4 regions of the Sphingopyxis sp. PAMC25046 genome follow, and region 4 is predicted to be linked to each of the others. Evidence: predicted binding sites of a transcription regulator. Region 4 holds the regulator's gene; each other region holds the start of a gene.
The links. Region 4 encodes LexA, which represses DNA repair genes until DNA is damaged. Its sites were predicted from a motif close to GTTCCNCNCTTGTTCT; they were not measured.
Positions count from the first base shown of each region.

Region 1: a site for LexA is predicted at 1,671-1,686, ahead of E5675_RS09655 (transcriptional regulator). Genes of this name have one in related genera too.
Region 2: a site for LexA is predicted at 2,087-2,102, ahead of E5675_RS01870 (protein ImuA). Genes of this name have one in related genera too.
Region 3: a site for LexA is predicted at 1,352-1,367, ahead of radA (DNA repair protein RadA). Genes of this name have one in related genera too.

Region 1 is NZ_CP039250.1:2,053,460-2,056,734, forward strand. Features, by position in the region: gene E5675_RS09635 (type-F conjugative transfer system secretin TraK) at 1-165, opposite strand, end outside; gene E5675_RS09640 (type IV conjugative transfer system protein TraE) at 165-737, opposite strand; gene traL (type IV conjugative transfer system protein TraL) at 750-1,037, opposite strand; gene E5675_RS09650 (TrbC/VirB2 family protein) at 1,064-1,408, opposite strand; gene E5675_RS09655 (transcriptional regulator) at 1,757-2,218, shown strand; gene E5675_RS09660 (AlpA family transcriptional regulator) at 2,268-2,531, shown strand; gene E5675_RS09665 (HEPN domain-containing protein) at 2,569-3,261, shown strand; gene E5675_RS09670 (helicase-related protein) at 3,243-3,275, opposite strand, start outside.
Region 2 is NZ_CP039250.1:407,106-410,380, reverse strand. Features, by position in the region: gene E5675_RS01875 (DUF6504 family protein) at 1-1,373, opposite strand, end outside; gene E5675_RS01870 (protein ImuA) at 1,279-2,016, opposite strand; gene E5675_RS01865 (cytochrome b) at 2,290-2,847, shown strand; gene E5675_RS01860 (DUF1810 domain-containing protein) at 2,860-3,275, opposite strand, start outside.
Region 3 is NZ_CP039250.1:925,265-928,539, reverse strand. Features, by position in the region: gene radA (DNA repair protein RadA) at 1-1,336, opposite strand, end outside; gene fsa (fructose-6-phosphate aldolase) at 1,570-2,220, shown strand; gene E5675_RS04315 (crotonase/enoyl-CoA hydratase family protein) at 2,397-3,191, shown strand; gene E5675_RS04310 (acetyl-CoA acetyltransferase) at 3,193-3,275, shown strand, end outside.
Region 4 is NZ_CP039250.1:2,657,219-2,660,493, reverse strand. Features, by position in the region: gene E5675_RS12550 (ComEC/Rec2 family competence protein) at 1-1,487, shown strand, start outside; gene lexA (transcriptional repressor LexA) at 1,441-2,124, opposite strand; gene glp (gephyrin-like molybdotransferase Glp) at 2,189-3,275, opposite strand, start outside.

The DNA of each region.
Region 1 (3,275 bases), 600 kb from region 4:
CGCGAAGCGCGTCAGCTCGCGGGCCGACACGGCGCATTCGATGCTCGCTCCGTCTGCAGCCTGTTTGAACTGATCGGCGGCTTGCGCGCCGCTCCCTGAAAATGCGAGGATGGTACTGGCGCAAAGAGCCAGGCTCCACGCGCGCGTCTTGCGTCGGTAAGCCATTACTGGGCCTCCTTCGTTGGGTCTTTGGGTGGCAACTGGCTGAAGCCTGACAGCGCGAGACGCAGGCCCCGGTAGGTCCAGTTGAAGCGGAAATGGCGTTCGTCGCTCGCGATGACCTGGGCGCCGACAAAGGTCTTGAGCGTGCCCGTCACATCGGACGTCAGCCCCTTGGGATCGACGGTCATCGACCGGATGACGAAGGCCTGGGTGACATCCGAACCCCGCTGCTCTTCGACAATCCGGACGAGATCGGCCTTGAGGCGCCCGTAGCTTGCCGGTTCGGCGAGCTTCAGGATCTCGTCCATCCAGTAGTCGAGACCCTCGGGGCTGCGATTGAGGAGAACGAGTGCGGCATCGCGGGTCACGAGTTCGAGATAGTCGGCCTCGACCCCCGCGCTGCTGACAGTGAGCTGCTTGGGGAGCGTTGGAAGGAGGACGACTTCGCGGTCGCGGGTGGCAGCAAGGCTGACCGCTACGACGAGCGCAATGCTAAGTCCGGCGCTGGTGAGCGCAAAGAGGTTGCGCTGGCGCAGCAGCGACTGCTGACGCTCGTGTGAAATGTCGGCAAACATGGATATTTCCCCTCAACCGGCAAGCAGGCGGCAGTGGGAAGGCGGCGTCGATTTCAGGCCCAGCAATCCGGCCGGCAGATACCAATAGGCGGCATGGGCTACCCAGGAGCTGGCGCGTCCTGCTTTTGCCTTTCGCAGCGCGAACCAGGCGCCGAAGGCAACGATAATGCCGACAAAGATATGCTGGCTGAGGATCCCCCAGGTGAAGGGGATGAGCATCCCGGCGAACTCGTCGATGGTCCAGAAGCCGATGAGCTCCGGATCGTCGAGCCGACGCGGGATGATATATGGGTCTGCCATGGCGACGCGCCTTCCCGTCCGATGCGTCAGATGACCGCAGTGACGACCGAGGTGACGATCGGAACACCCGTGCCAACGCCGATGCCGACACCGACCGGAACAGCGACCTGTCCGAGCGAGAACCGGCCCGAGGCGAGACCGATGAGGCCGCCTGCAAGGCTGAGGACCGTGATGATCTTGCCGCCCGAGCCTTCGAGGAAATCGGTGAATTTCGTCAGGGCAGGGGTGAATGTCGTGTCGGCGCCAGCATAGGCGGCGCTGGCGGCCAGTGCTGCGACGGCAAGCGGTACTGCAAAGGTCATGGCCCGCCCGAACTTCGAGGGGTTCTGATCAATGGCGCCGGAACGCCGGGAGAGGGTGAGAGACTGCATATGGAGCTCCATCTGGAGGGGTGAACCCAGCGTTCTTTCGTTCGCTGTGTGTTCTACATGCATCTAGGAAATTGGTGTAGGAAAGTCGGAATGTCGGTGTAGCTGAAGTGGCGGACGGATATGGACGCATCGATTGGACGGCGTCGGTGATAATGCGCAGAAACAGCGGTTTATGTGGTGATCAACGTCGACGAATCCCCACAAGAGTGGCGGAGATTGTCGGCGGCTCGGGCCTAGGGACTGATTCGCCTAGAAACGAGATGTTCCATAAATGTTCTTTTTATTTTCCTACATGGATCACGCGCGATATGGCTACGACTCAGTTCCTCATCGTTGGAGTTTTTGTCGATGCACCAGCCCGCGCCATTCCGAGGCGAAGCCAACACCAGCCTCGCGCACATTCTTGCCCATGCAATCGAGTCGTCTGACAAGCCCAAGCACCAGATCGCTCGGGAAGTCGGGATCCACCGCGAGACCCTGCTCCGTGTGATGCGCGGCGATCGGCCGATCGGCCTTGATGAAGCCGCGCGCGTTCTTGACGTGTGCGGCGCTTTTCCCCGCGCGAGCATGATCCTCGCCTTGGCTGGTCAGGAGGATCTCGCCTGCGAATGGATGCGCAGCGAAATGGGAGAGTTTCTTGAGGACTTCTTTACGGCCCTGCCAGGCCAGCTTGAACGGACGCTTGGGCGACGCGTCGAAGATTTGCGACCCCGGTGGGCGAACGGCACTTCGCAGCTCGTCGCCCGCATGCTTGCCAAGCACATTGATGATTTTGCCAACCGCGACATTTCGATGGCGCTGCCGCGCTGATCCAATTCACCTCGGAGGGGACCGAGAAATTGACCCGACTGGAACGATCATGAATGCACATCCCCAGCTTACCGAGAGCGGCGCCGACGCAGACCACACTTTACCGCAAGTCCCTCCGCCGGCACGGCTTTTGCGACTGCCTGAAGTCATCGACCGCGTCGGCTTACGTCGTTCGGCTATCTATCAGCGGATGAGCGAAGGCCGTTTCCCGAAATCCCGTTCGCTCGGCCCCAAATGCGCGGTGTGGATAGAGGCGGAAATCGACGCGTGGATCAGATCAATTGCGGACAAGCCACATAGAGACGCTCCATAAACTATCCCGAAACAAATCATCGCGCTAAGTTGCGCGCATGGTTTATCGATACCCGACGGGCAATCCTCTCCATCCTGAAGCCCTGAAAGAGAAGCAACGTGCGCTTCGCGACGGTTTTTCAACGCCGTTGACCCTTCGCGTTCATCGTGCGCTTTCCTGGCTTCGTCGGGCTGAAGCAGAACAGGAAGACCAAGACGTTCGCTTCATCCTACTGTGGGTCGGGTTCAACGCGGCCTACGCCGGTGACGTAGAAGCTTCGGCCAGCAGCTCAGCGCCGGAAGGTGAACGTGGACTCTTCCAATCGTTTTTCTCGACGCTCGTAAAGTTCGATGGGCGTCACCGCGTCTACGACGCGGTCTGGCAGCGGTTCAGTCAGGAAATCCGCCTCCTTCTGGACAATCCATATGTCTACCACCCCTTCTGGCAGCATCAGAATGGTGTGTCAGGTTACGACGACTGGGAGCACAAGCTCGAGCGTAGCCGGACCGCTATCAATCATGCATTGCGCGAGCACGACACCGTCAGGATACTGTCGATCCTGTTCGATCGGCTCTACGTCTTGCGAAATCAGCTGGTGCACGGCGGCGCGACTTGGAACAGCGATGTCAACCGCGACCAGTTGAGGGACGGGGTGTCGCTGCTGGGTTGCCTGCTGCCGATCTTTGTCGATCTGATGATGGATAATCCAGACCATGAATGGCCGATGCCAAACTATCCCGTCGTGGAGTGATCTGATTGGGCATT
Region 2 (3,275 bases), 2.2 Mb from region 4:
GGAGCGAGGTCGGGCGCCTGGCGTGCCGTGTTGAGCACGGCGGCGATCGCCTCGGGCGCCAGCGCTTCGACCTGCGGCGCCGCGAGAACCATCGTCTCGATCCCGAGCCCCGGCTCGATCCGGTCGATCCGGAGCCTGAACAGGCGCAGCAGATGTTTCGCATCGCGCGTCGCGCGCGCCGTGCCGACGGTGACGAACTGCGCGCCCATGTCGAGCCGGTCGCAGCGCAAGACGAGGCTCCGCACGCCAAGACTGCGCTCGCGCAGCGCGAGCACGAGATCGCCGAGCAGGTCGGCGATGACCTGCTCGATCGCCTCGGCGGTCCCGATCGGCTCGAGCAAGGAACGGCGCGCCTCGGGCATGTCGAACGGGACGACGGGCACGATCGGCTCGGGTACGAACCCTCGCGCCTGGTCGAGCCGCTCGACCGCGCCGCGCCCGAGCCGCCGGGCCAATGGCCCGCGCGGCATCGGATAAAGATCGGCGATCCGCTCGATCCCGAAGCGCGCCGCCGCGGCGAGCGCCTCCGGCGCCAGCCGGAGCGCCGCCAGCGGCAAAGGCGCCAGCGCCTCGCTCTCGCCTCCTTCCGGCAAGATCCGCACGCCCGCGCCGCCATCGCGTGCGAGCGCGTGAGCGGCGCCGGGCGTGCCGGCGATCGCGACACGCGCGGTGAAGCCGAGGCGCCGTAGAAAACCGAGCAGACGCGCCGCGAAACGCTCTTCGCCGCCGAAGAGATGCGTCGTGCCCGACAGGTCGAGCCACAGCCCGTCGATGCCCGACACTGCCGCCGTCGGCGTCCAGCAGCGGGCGGCGTGGAGCGCAAGGCGATCGAGCCACGCGCGATCGGCGTCGGGTGCGGCATCGAGTATGTCGAGATCGGAGACCAGCGCGCGGGCATGGGCGGCCGCCATGCCGGGCACGAGGCCGAGATCGAGCGCCGCCGGACAGGCGGCGGTCACGACGTCGCGCTGGCCGGTTCGCGCGACGACGATCGTCGGACGGAGGCCCCAGAGCGGCGGCAGCGGCGCAGCGATCCCGCCCGACGTCCCGTCGTCCGAGCGCAACGCCCGGAACACCGGTGCGGCAGCTTCGCTCCGCCGTCCGAGCTCGCGCATCGTCGGTCGCTGGTGCGCCGGGAGGGCGTCGAGCGACGGCTCGCCGGAGTGCGTGCCTTGCGCCCAGCGCGCGCCCGGACGCCAGCCGCCGCCGCGCGGCACCGAACAGGTGCCGGGATTGTCGTCGACAGGCTCGGGGAAGCGCGGACCCGCCCGCGCCCGATCAGGCGGCGTGCCCGAATGCGACGGTGTCCGTTCTGCCCGGCGCAACCGCTCGATCGGCAGTTGCGGCAGGAAGAGCGAGGCGACCCTGGTCATCGCACGCCTCCAGTTCGAGGGAAAAAGGCGGCCCGCCGCGCTGCCGGACCAGCTCGACATTCCAGCGCCCGCGCCCGACGCCGGGCGAGGCGAGGCGGCCCGACGACAAGGTGCCGATGCGCCAGCGGGTCATTGCGAGCGACGGATCGGCGAGCGGGCATTGGCCATAACGCCGGTACCGGCGATAGAGGATCATCGGCGTGTTGCCCTCGGATGCTGCCAGTTGCAGCCGGCGCGTCGCGGTCTGATCGGCCGCTTTCACTTCGGCAACGACGCAGGCGAGCGAACCGTCGCGCAGCGCGTCCTCGCACAGCGCCAGCAGTTCCTTGTCGGTCCTGCCTTGAGCATAGAGCACGCGGTCCGGACCGAGCCCCGCCTGTTCGAGACCGGGGGCATAGAGATCGAACCGCGTCAGCGCCCAGAGCGCCGACACGTCGGGCGCCGCCGCGAAGCGCGACGCGATTCCAGCCGCGAAGAGCGTTGCCGCAGCGTCATCGCTCCAGCTTGCCGAGGCGCCCGTGACCTCGTGCAGGCCTGCGCCATCGAGCCCGCCGCCAGCGAGAAGATGATCGACCGGCCCGACGCCGAACGGCAAGACCGGCCCGCGCGAGGCGGCTACACGCGCCACCGCCGCGCGAAGCACGTCGATATCTCTGGCACTTGGCCGAGGTGCAGATTGGGGCGTCGTGCTCATGGGAAATATCGACTCAAATGTTCCCTTTATGTTCCACCGAGTCAAAGGGCGCGTCAAGCGGGCCGCGACGAACCGCCGGGAATCGGTGCGCGCCTTCCGCCCGGCCTCTGTAAAAGCGAAACAAATTGGGCTCATGATCGTGACGGCTGCGTCCTGCTGACGGAACGAGGATCGCCGCCAAAGCATTGGAAGACCGGTGACGGACCTATTGCGAGGCGAATCATGCGTGAGAATCACAGCCGCTATTCCACCGTCTCGATCGTCCTGCACTGGACGATCGCCATCCTGATCATCGCCAATGCCACCTTTGGCGGCTGGATGGAGGACGCCTCGGACAGCGAGAAACTTGGCTATTATCATCTGCACAAATCGGTCGGGATCACGATCCTCGCGCTCAGCATTATCCGGCTCGGTTGGCGCTTCGGCCATCCCTGGCCGGCCTTCCCCGGCGGCATGCCGTCATGGGAACGGATGCTCGCGCGCACGACCCATGTCCTCTTCTATGTGCTGATGATCGGCGCCCCGCTTCTCGGCTGGGCCGCAGCGTCGGCGGGCGGGGCGCCTGAAGTGCCGCTTTACGGCGCCGTGCCCGCGCCCAATCTTCCGCTACCGCTGAACGAGGATCTCGCCGAAGAGCTCGGCGACATACACAAGCTGATGGTGAAGGCCATTTACGTCGTGCTCGCGCTGCATGTTCTCGGCGCGCTCAAGCATCATTTTTTCGACAAGGACGAAGTGCTCCACCGGATGCTGCCGCTGTTTCGCAATCCGCGCGGCTGACACGCGTCGGCGTCACGGCATGCTGTCGTCGCGGCTGAGCAGGCCGAGGGTGCGCTCATCGCGCTCGCCGCCGAACCAGCGGATGAGCGCGGCGGAGAAGAGCGGCCGCCGGCTCACGGCCTCGAACAATGTCAGCGATGAACGCAGCTTGACGGCGTCGACCTCGCCGAAGACCGCCACCGGGTCGCTTGCCGGCAGGTCCTGGATCGCTTCGACGCATTCGGCATAGCGCGCGCCGAGAAGCGGATGGGCCAGATAGGCCCGCGCCTCATCGGCTCCCGCGAGACCGTAGAGCTTCGACGTCGCGCTTCGGCCAAGGCCTGCCAGCTGCGGGAATATGAACCACATCCAGTGCGAGCACTTCTTGCCGCGGCGAATCTCGCCGAGCGCGCGCGGGTAGATTTGCTCTTGCGCGGTCACGAACAGAT
Region 3 (3,275 bases), 1.7 Mb from region 4:
CGAGTTCGCCGAGCCGGTCGAAGCCGGTCACCGAAATCCCGCCGACACCTTTCATTCCCTTTGGACCCCAACCGCGCGAGAAACCGAGCTTTGCCGCCTCGCGGAGGCGCAGCGCGTCGTGCGCGACCTGCCGCACCTCGCCCGACAGCGACAGCTCGCCGAAGACGATCGCGTCGGCGGGCACCGGCCGCTCGCTGAACGCCGAGATCAACGCGGCGGCGACCGCGAGGTCCGCGGCGGGATCGGTGAGCCGGTAGCCTCCCGCGATGTTGAGATAGACTTCGGCGGCGCCCAACTGGAGCCCGCAGCGCGCTTCGAGCACCGCGAGCACCATCGCCAGCCGCCCGCTGTCCCAGCCGACGACCGCCCGGCGTGGCGTCGCGCCGCTCGCGAGGCGGACGGTGAGCGCCTGCACTTCGACGAGCACCGGGCGCGTGCCCTCCAATGCGGGAAAGACCACCGAACCCGGCACGTCGCGGCTACGGTCGGTCAGGAACAGGCTCGACGGATTGGCGACCTCGCCCAACCCTTCCTCGCCCATCGCGAACACCCCGATTTCGTCGGTACCGCCGAAACGGTTCTTCACCGCACGCAGGATGCGATACTGGTGACTGCGCTCGCCCTCGAACGCCAGCACGGTGTCGACCATATGTTCGAGCACGCGCGGCCCCGCGATCGTGCCGTCCTTGGTCACATGGCCGACAAGCACGATCGCGGCCTCGCTGTCCTTGGCGTAACGGATCAGTTCCTGCGCGCTTGCACGCACCTGGCTCACCGTTCCCGGCGCGCTGTCGATCAGGTCGCTGTGCATCGTCTGGATCGAATCGATCACGACGAAATCGGCGTCGCGGCCGTCGAGCGTTGCAAGGATGTCGCGCACCGAGGTCGCGCTCGCCAGCGCGACCGGCGCCTTGCCGAGCCCCAGCCGCTGCGCGCGCAGCCGCACCTGCGCCGCCGCTTCCTCGCCGCTGATATAGACGACCGACTTGCCTGCCTTTGCGAGCCTTCCTGCCGCCTGGAGCAGCAGCGTCGATTTGCCGATCCCCGGATCGCCGCCGATTAGCGTCGCCGATCCCGCGACGAACCCGCCGCCCAGCGCGCGGTCGAACTCCGCGATTCCGCACAGCATCCGCTCGGGCATCCGGCTGTCGGCGTCGAGCGTTTCGAGCGTTAACGTCCGCCCACCGCGGCTAAGGTCGTGCTTCGCCGAAAAGACGGTTTCGGCGGCTTCCTCGACCAGCGTGTTCCACTCGCCGCAATCGACGCACTGCCCCTGCCAGCGGTACGAGACCGACCCGCAATTCTGGCAGACATATTGACGCTTCGCTTTGGCCATGATCGCCGCATAATCGGAACAAAGACGGAACGCCAGCGGTTTCCTCGTTCGTCATGCCAGACTTGATCCGGCATCCATCGCTGCCCGGTCGTTGTGGACCCCGGATCAAGTCGAACGAGCCATGTGTCTCGTTCGAGGGTGACGAAATAGGCGGAGGACGGTTCAGTTTTCCCGGCCGTTGCTCTAGGGCGAACGCAACAGCCGAATCACCTTCCCAGACGAAAGCCCTTCCCATGAAATTCTTCGCCGACACCGCCGAAATCGCCGACATTCAGGAGCTCGCCGCGACCGGCCTACTCGACGGCGTGACCACCAACCCGTCGCTGATCGCCAAGTCGGGCCGCGACTTCAAGGAAGTGACGAAGGAAATCTGCGCCATCGTCGACGGCCCGGTTTCGGCCGAGGTCGTTGCGCTCGACCATGAAACGATGATGAAGGAGGCCGAGATCCTCCGCAAGATCGCCGACAATGTCTGCATCAAGGTGCCGCTCACGATCGACGGGCTCAAGACGTGCAAGGCGCTGACCGGCGACGGCACGATGGTCAATGTCACCCTCTGCTTCTCGGCAACGCAGGCGCTGCTGGCAGCCAAGGCCGGAGCGACCTTCGTCTCGCCCTTCGTGGGCCGCCACGACGACAATGGTTTCGACGGCATGCAGCTGATTTCGGATATCCGCCTGATCTACGACAATTATGGCTATGAGACCGAGATCCTCGTCGCGAGCGTCCGCCACGGCATCCATGTGCTCGAGGCCGCCAAGATCGGCGCCGACGTGATGACCGCCCCGCCCTCGGTCATCAAGGGGCTGTTCAAGCATATCCTGACCGAAAAGGGCATCGAAGGCTTCCTTGCGGACTGGGCGAAGACCGGCCAGTCGATCTGATCGAATAACGTCGTCCCCGCGAAGGCGGGGACCGCTGGCAACCTTGCGCTACACCGATAGCGGCCCCCGCCTTCGCGGGGGCGACGTTTCTATCGTTGCCTGCCTTCCTCTCACCCTTTCCAGTTGACGTAAACGTCAAGCCATCGCGATACTCGCCCGAAAGGGAGAGATTCGCGATGACCGACACCACCATCCTCACCGAACGCCGCGGCCATGTCCTGATCGTCACGATCAACCGGCCCGAAGCGCGCAACGCGGTCAACGCCGCGGTCCATATCGGCGTCGGCACCGCGCTCGAAGAGGCCGAAAACGATCCCGAAATCCGCGTCGTCGTTATCACCGGCGCCGGCGACAAGAGCTTTTGCGCCGGCGCCGACCTCGTTGCGCTGTCGCGCGGCGAAAGCCTCTACCCCGACGAGCCCGCGCAACAGGCGTGGGGTTTCGCCGGCATGGTGTCGCACCCGATTTCGAAACCGATCATCGCCGCGGTCAACGGCTTTGCCTTTGGCGGCGGCTGCGAGATCGCGTTGATGAGCGACATCATCGTCGCCGCCGATCATGCCCAATTCGGGCTGCCCGAAGTCAAGGTCGGGCTGTTCGCAGCGGCGGGCGGCGCCTTCCGCCTCGCGCAGCAGCTGCCGCGCAAGCTCGCGATGGAATATATGCTCACCGGCGATCCGATCCCCACCGCGCGCGCCGCCGAATTCGGCCTCGTCAATCATGTCGTCCCGCTCGCCGACCTGATGCCCACCGCACTCGCGCTCGCCGAAAAGATCGCCGCCAACGCGCCGCTGTCGGTGCAGGCGTCGAAGCGTGTCGCGCTTGGCATCGAGCAAGGCCGCATTGCCGCCGACGCCCCCTATTGGGATCACAACACCCGCGAACGCAGCGTGCTGATGCGCAGCGAAGACGCGCGCGAAGGCCCGCTTGCCTTCGCGCAGAAGCGCAAACCGGAATGGAAAGCGCGCTGAGATGAGCATGACCGATCCCGAGCTTATTCCGGTCATCATCGGCGTCGGACAGGTCAACGACCGACCCGCCGACCCCGATCAGGG
Region 4 (3,275 bases):
CACGGCTGAGCGCGCATATCCAGGGCGAGGTCGAAGGTTCGGCGGGCGGCATCGCGGCGGCGCTGGTGACCGGCGACCGCGGCGCAATTTCCGAGGCCGACGAGGAGGCGATGCGCCGCAGCGGCCTCGCGCACCTGCTGTCGATCAGCGGGCTGCATGTGACCGCGGTGGTCGGCTTTGCCATGCTGCTGGCGATGCGCTTGCTGGCGCTCAACCGGCGGCTGGCGCTCGCGGGCCTTGTCCTGCCGCTCGCGGCGGCGGCGGGGGCGCTCGCGGGCGGGGGCTATACATGGCTCGCCGGCGCCGAGGTGCCGACGCTGCGGTCGTTCATCGCGGCGCTGCTCGTGCTCGTCGCCTTTCTGATGGGGCGCGAGGCGCTGACGCTGCGGCTTGTTGCCGCGGGCGCGCTGATCGTGTTGATCTGGCGGCCCGAGGCGCTCGTGGGCCCGAGCTTCCAGTTGAGCTTCGCCGCGGTCACCGCGATCATCGCGCTCCACGAGGGCCCACCGATGCAGCGTTTCCTCGCGCGCCGCGACGAGCCATGGCTGTTCCGCCTGGGGCGCGGGATCGCCGGATTGCTCATCACCGGGCTCGTCGTCGAGGTCGCCCTGGCACCGATCGCACTGTTCCATTTCCACAAGGCGGGGCTCTACGGCGCGCTCGCCAATGTCGTCGCGATCCCGCTGACGACCTTTGTCATCATGCCGGCGGAGGCGCTCGCGCTGCTGTTCGATAGCGTCGGGCTGGGCGCGCCCTTCTGGTGGGTGGCCGAACAGGCCCTGCGCGCGTTGATCGCGCTGGCGCATGGGGTCGCCAACGCGCCGGGTGCGGTGGCGACGATGCCGAACTTTCCACCGTGGGGATTTGCGTTCGCGGTCTTCGGCGGGCTCTGGATATTGTTATGGCGGACGCGCTGGCGCTACGCGGGGGCGGTGCCGCTGGCGATCGGCATGGCGGCGCTGCTCGCCGCGCCGCGCCCCGACCTGCTCGTCACCGGCGACGGGCGCCATATCGCCGCCGCGCTTCCCGACGGCGGCTATGCGCTGCTGCGCGACCGCGCGGGCGATTATGTCCGCGATACGGTCGCCGAGGCGGCCGGGGTCGACGCACCGCTCCTTGCCCTCGCCGAGTTGGGTCATGTCGAATGCAATCGCGATTTCTGCCGCTGGGCGCAGGGTGAGGGCAGCGCGCGGCGCATCATATTGGCATCGCACGGGCGCGACCGGATCGAGGGAGCCGACATGGCAGCGGCATGCGCCGCCGCCGACGTCGTGATCAGCGACCGCTGGCTACCGCACGAATGCGTGGGGCGCTGGATCACGATCGACCGCGACAGCCTCGCCGAAACCGGCGGGCTGGCGATCTATCTGGGCGAAGCGCCAGAAGCCGTCGCCGCGCTTCGCGCGGGCGACGCGCATCCGTGGCGGCTGCCGCAGCAGCTTAGTGGTAACGACGAAGCAGTCCCGAAAGCCGCCCTTGCACGATGACGCGCTCGGCGGGGTAACGCTGCGGCTCATAGGCGCTGTTCGCCGGGTCGAGCCGGATCATCTGCCCTTCGCGGCGGAAATATTTGAGCGTTGCGTCCTGCCCGTCGACGAGTGCGACGACGATGTCGCCCTCGCGCGCGGTGCTCGCCTTCTGGATCAGCGCATAGTCGCCGTCGAAAATTCCTGCTTCGACCATCGAGTCGCCCGATACTTCGAGCGCATAATGTTCGCCCGAGCCGAGCAGCGCGGCGGGGACGGCGAGATTGTTGTGATCCTCGAACGCTTCGATCGGCACGCCGGCGGCGATCTTGCCGTGCAGCGGCACCTCGACGATGTCGTTCGCCGCGATCGGGCGCATCGCGGGCGCGGGCTTGCGCAGCGGCACGACATTTTCGCGCGCCGGTTCGCGTGCCGCTGTCGCCGATTCGGGCACCTTGAGCACTTCGAGCGCGCGCGCACGGTTGGGAAGACGGCGGAGGAAACCCCTTTCTTCCAGGGCGCTTATCAGCCGGTGTATGCCCGATTTCGACTTGAGGCCCAGCGCCTCCTTCATCTCCTCGAACGAGGGCGAAATGCCGCTCGCGTCGAGGCGTAGCTGGATGAAGTGGAGCAGTTCATGCTGCTTCGCGGTCAACATCGGTCGTTCTCCATGATGTCATATCGGACATATTGAGAACGATAGTGGAACAAAGCGGAACTTGTCAAGCGATGACGATATAGTCCGCCATGGCTCCGGCATCGCGCGCGGGCGCGCCGATATCGCGGATCAGCAGCGCATTGGCCGCGGCGAGTGGAAGCGTGCGGCCGCTTTCCTGCCCGATCATCGGCGTCAGGCGGCCATTTTCGAGTCGCGCGCGGAGGTAATCGCGGCGCGTTCCGCCTTCGCCGAGCGGCGCGGCGAGCGGTGCTCGATGCACGGGCGGCAAGGGATGGCTCGCGCCGGCAAGGTGACGGACGAGCGGGAGCAGGAACAAGGTCGCGGTGACGAAGGCCGACGAGGGATTGCCGGGCAAACCGAGGAGGACCGCGTCGCCGAGCGTTCCCGCAATCAGCGGCTTGCCGGGCTTCATCGCGATCTTCCAGAAATCGAGCCGTCCACCAGCATCGGCGAGCGCGCCGCGGACATGGTCGTGATCGCCGACCGACGCGCCGCCGACGGTGACGATGACGTCGTGACGTCGCGCCAACTCCTTGAGCGCACTGGCGAGTTTCGCGCGGTCGTCGGGAATATGGCGCGGCGGCGTGGGCGCAGCTATCTCGCCGACGAGCATCGCGGCGAGCATGACGCCGTTGCTTTCGGGGATATGGCCGGGCGCGAGCGGCCGTCCGGGCTGGACGAGTTCGTCGCCGGTCGTGACGATCGCGACGCGCGGGCGGCGGCCGACGGCGAGGTCCCCCGCACCGCTCATCGCCGCCGCGGCGATGGCGCCCGGGGTCAGACGCGTGCCCGCGGGGAGAAGGCAGTCGCCCGCAGCGAAATCGGCTGCGCGCGAGCGGATGTGGCGCCCGCGCGCGCCGGGGCCGTCGCGCGTCAGCGTCAACGCGTCGCCCTCGCGTGCGACATCCTCCTGCACGATCACCGCGTCGGCGCCGGGGGGAAGCATCGCGCCGGTGAAGATGCGCATCGCCTCACCGGGACCCACGCTGCGGTCGGGCGCGGTCCCTGCAGCGCTTTCGCCGGTGACGGTCCACGGGCCCGGCAAGTCGTCGAAGCGGATCGCGTAGCCGTCCATCGCCGAGAGCGGTGCCGCGGGCTGGTCGCGCAGCGCAACGATATCGCGCGAAAGA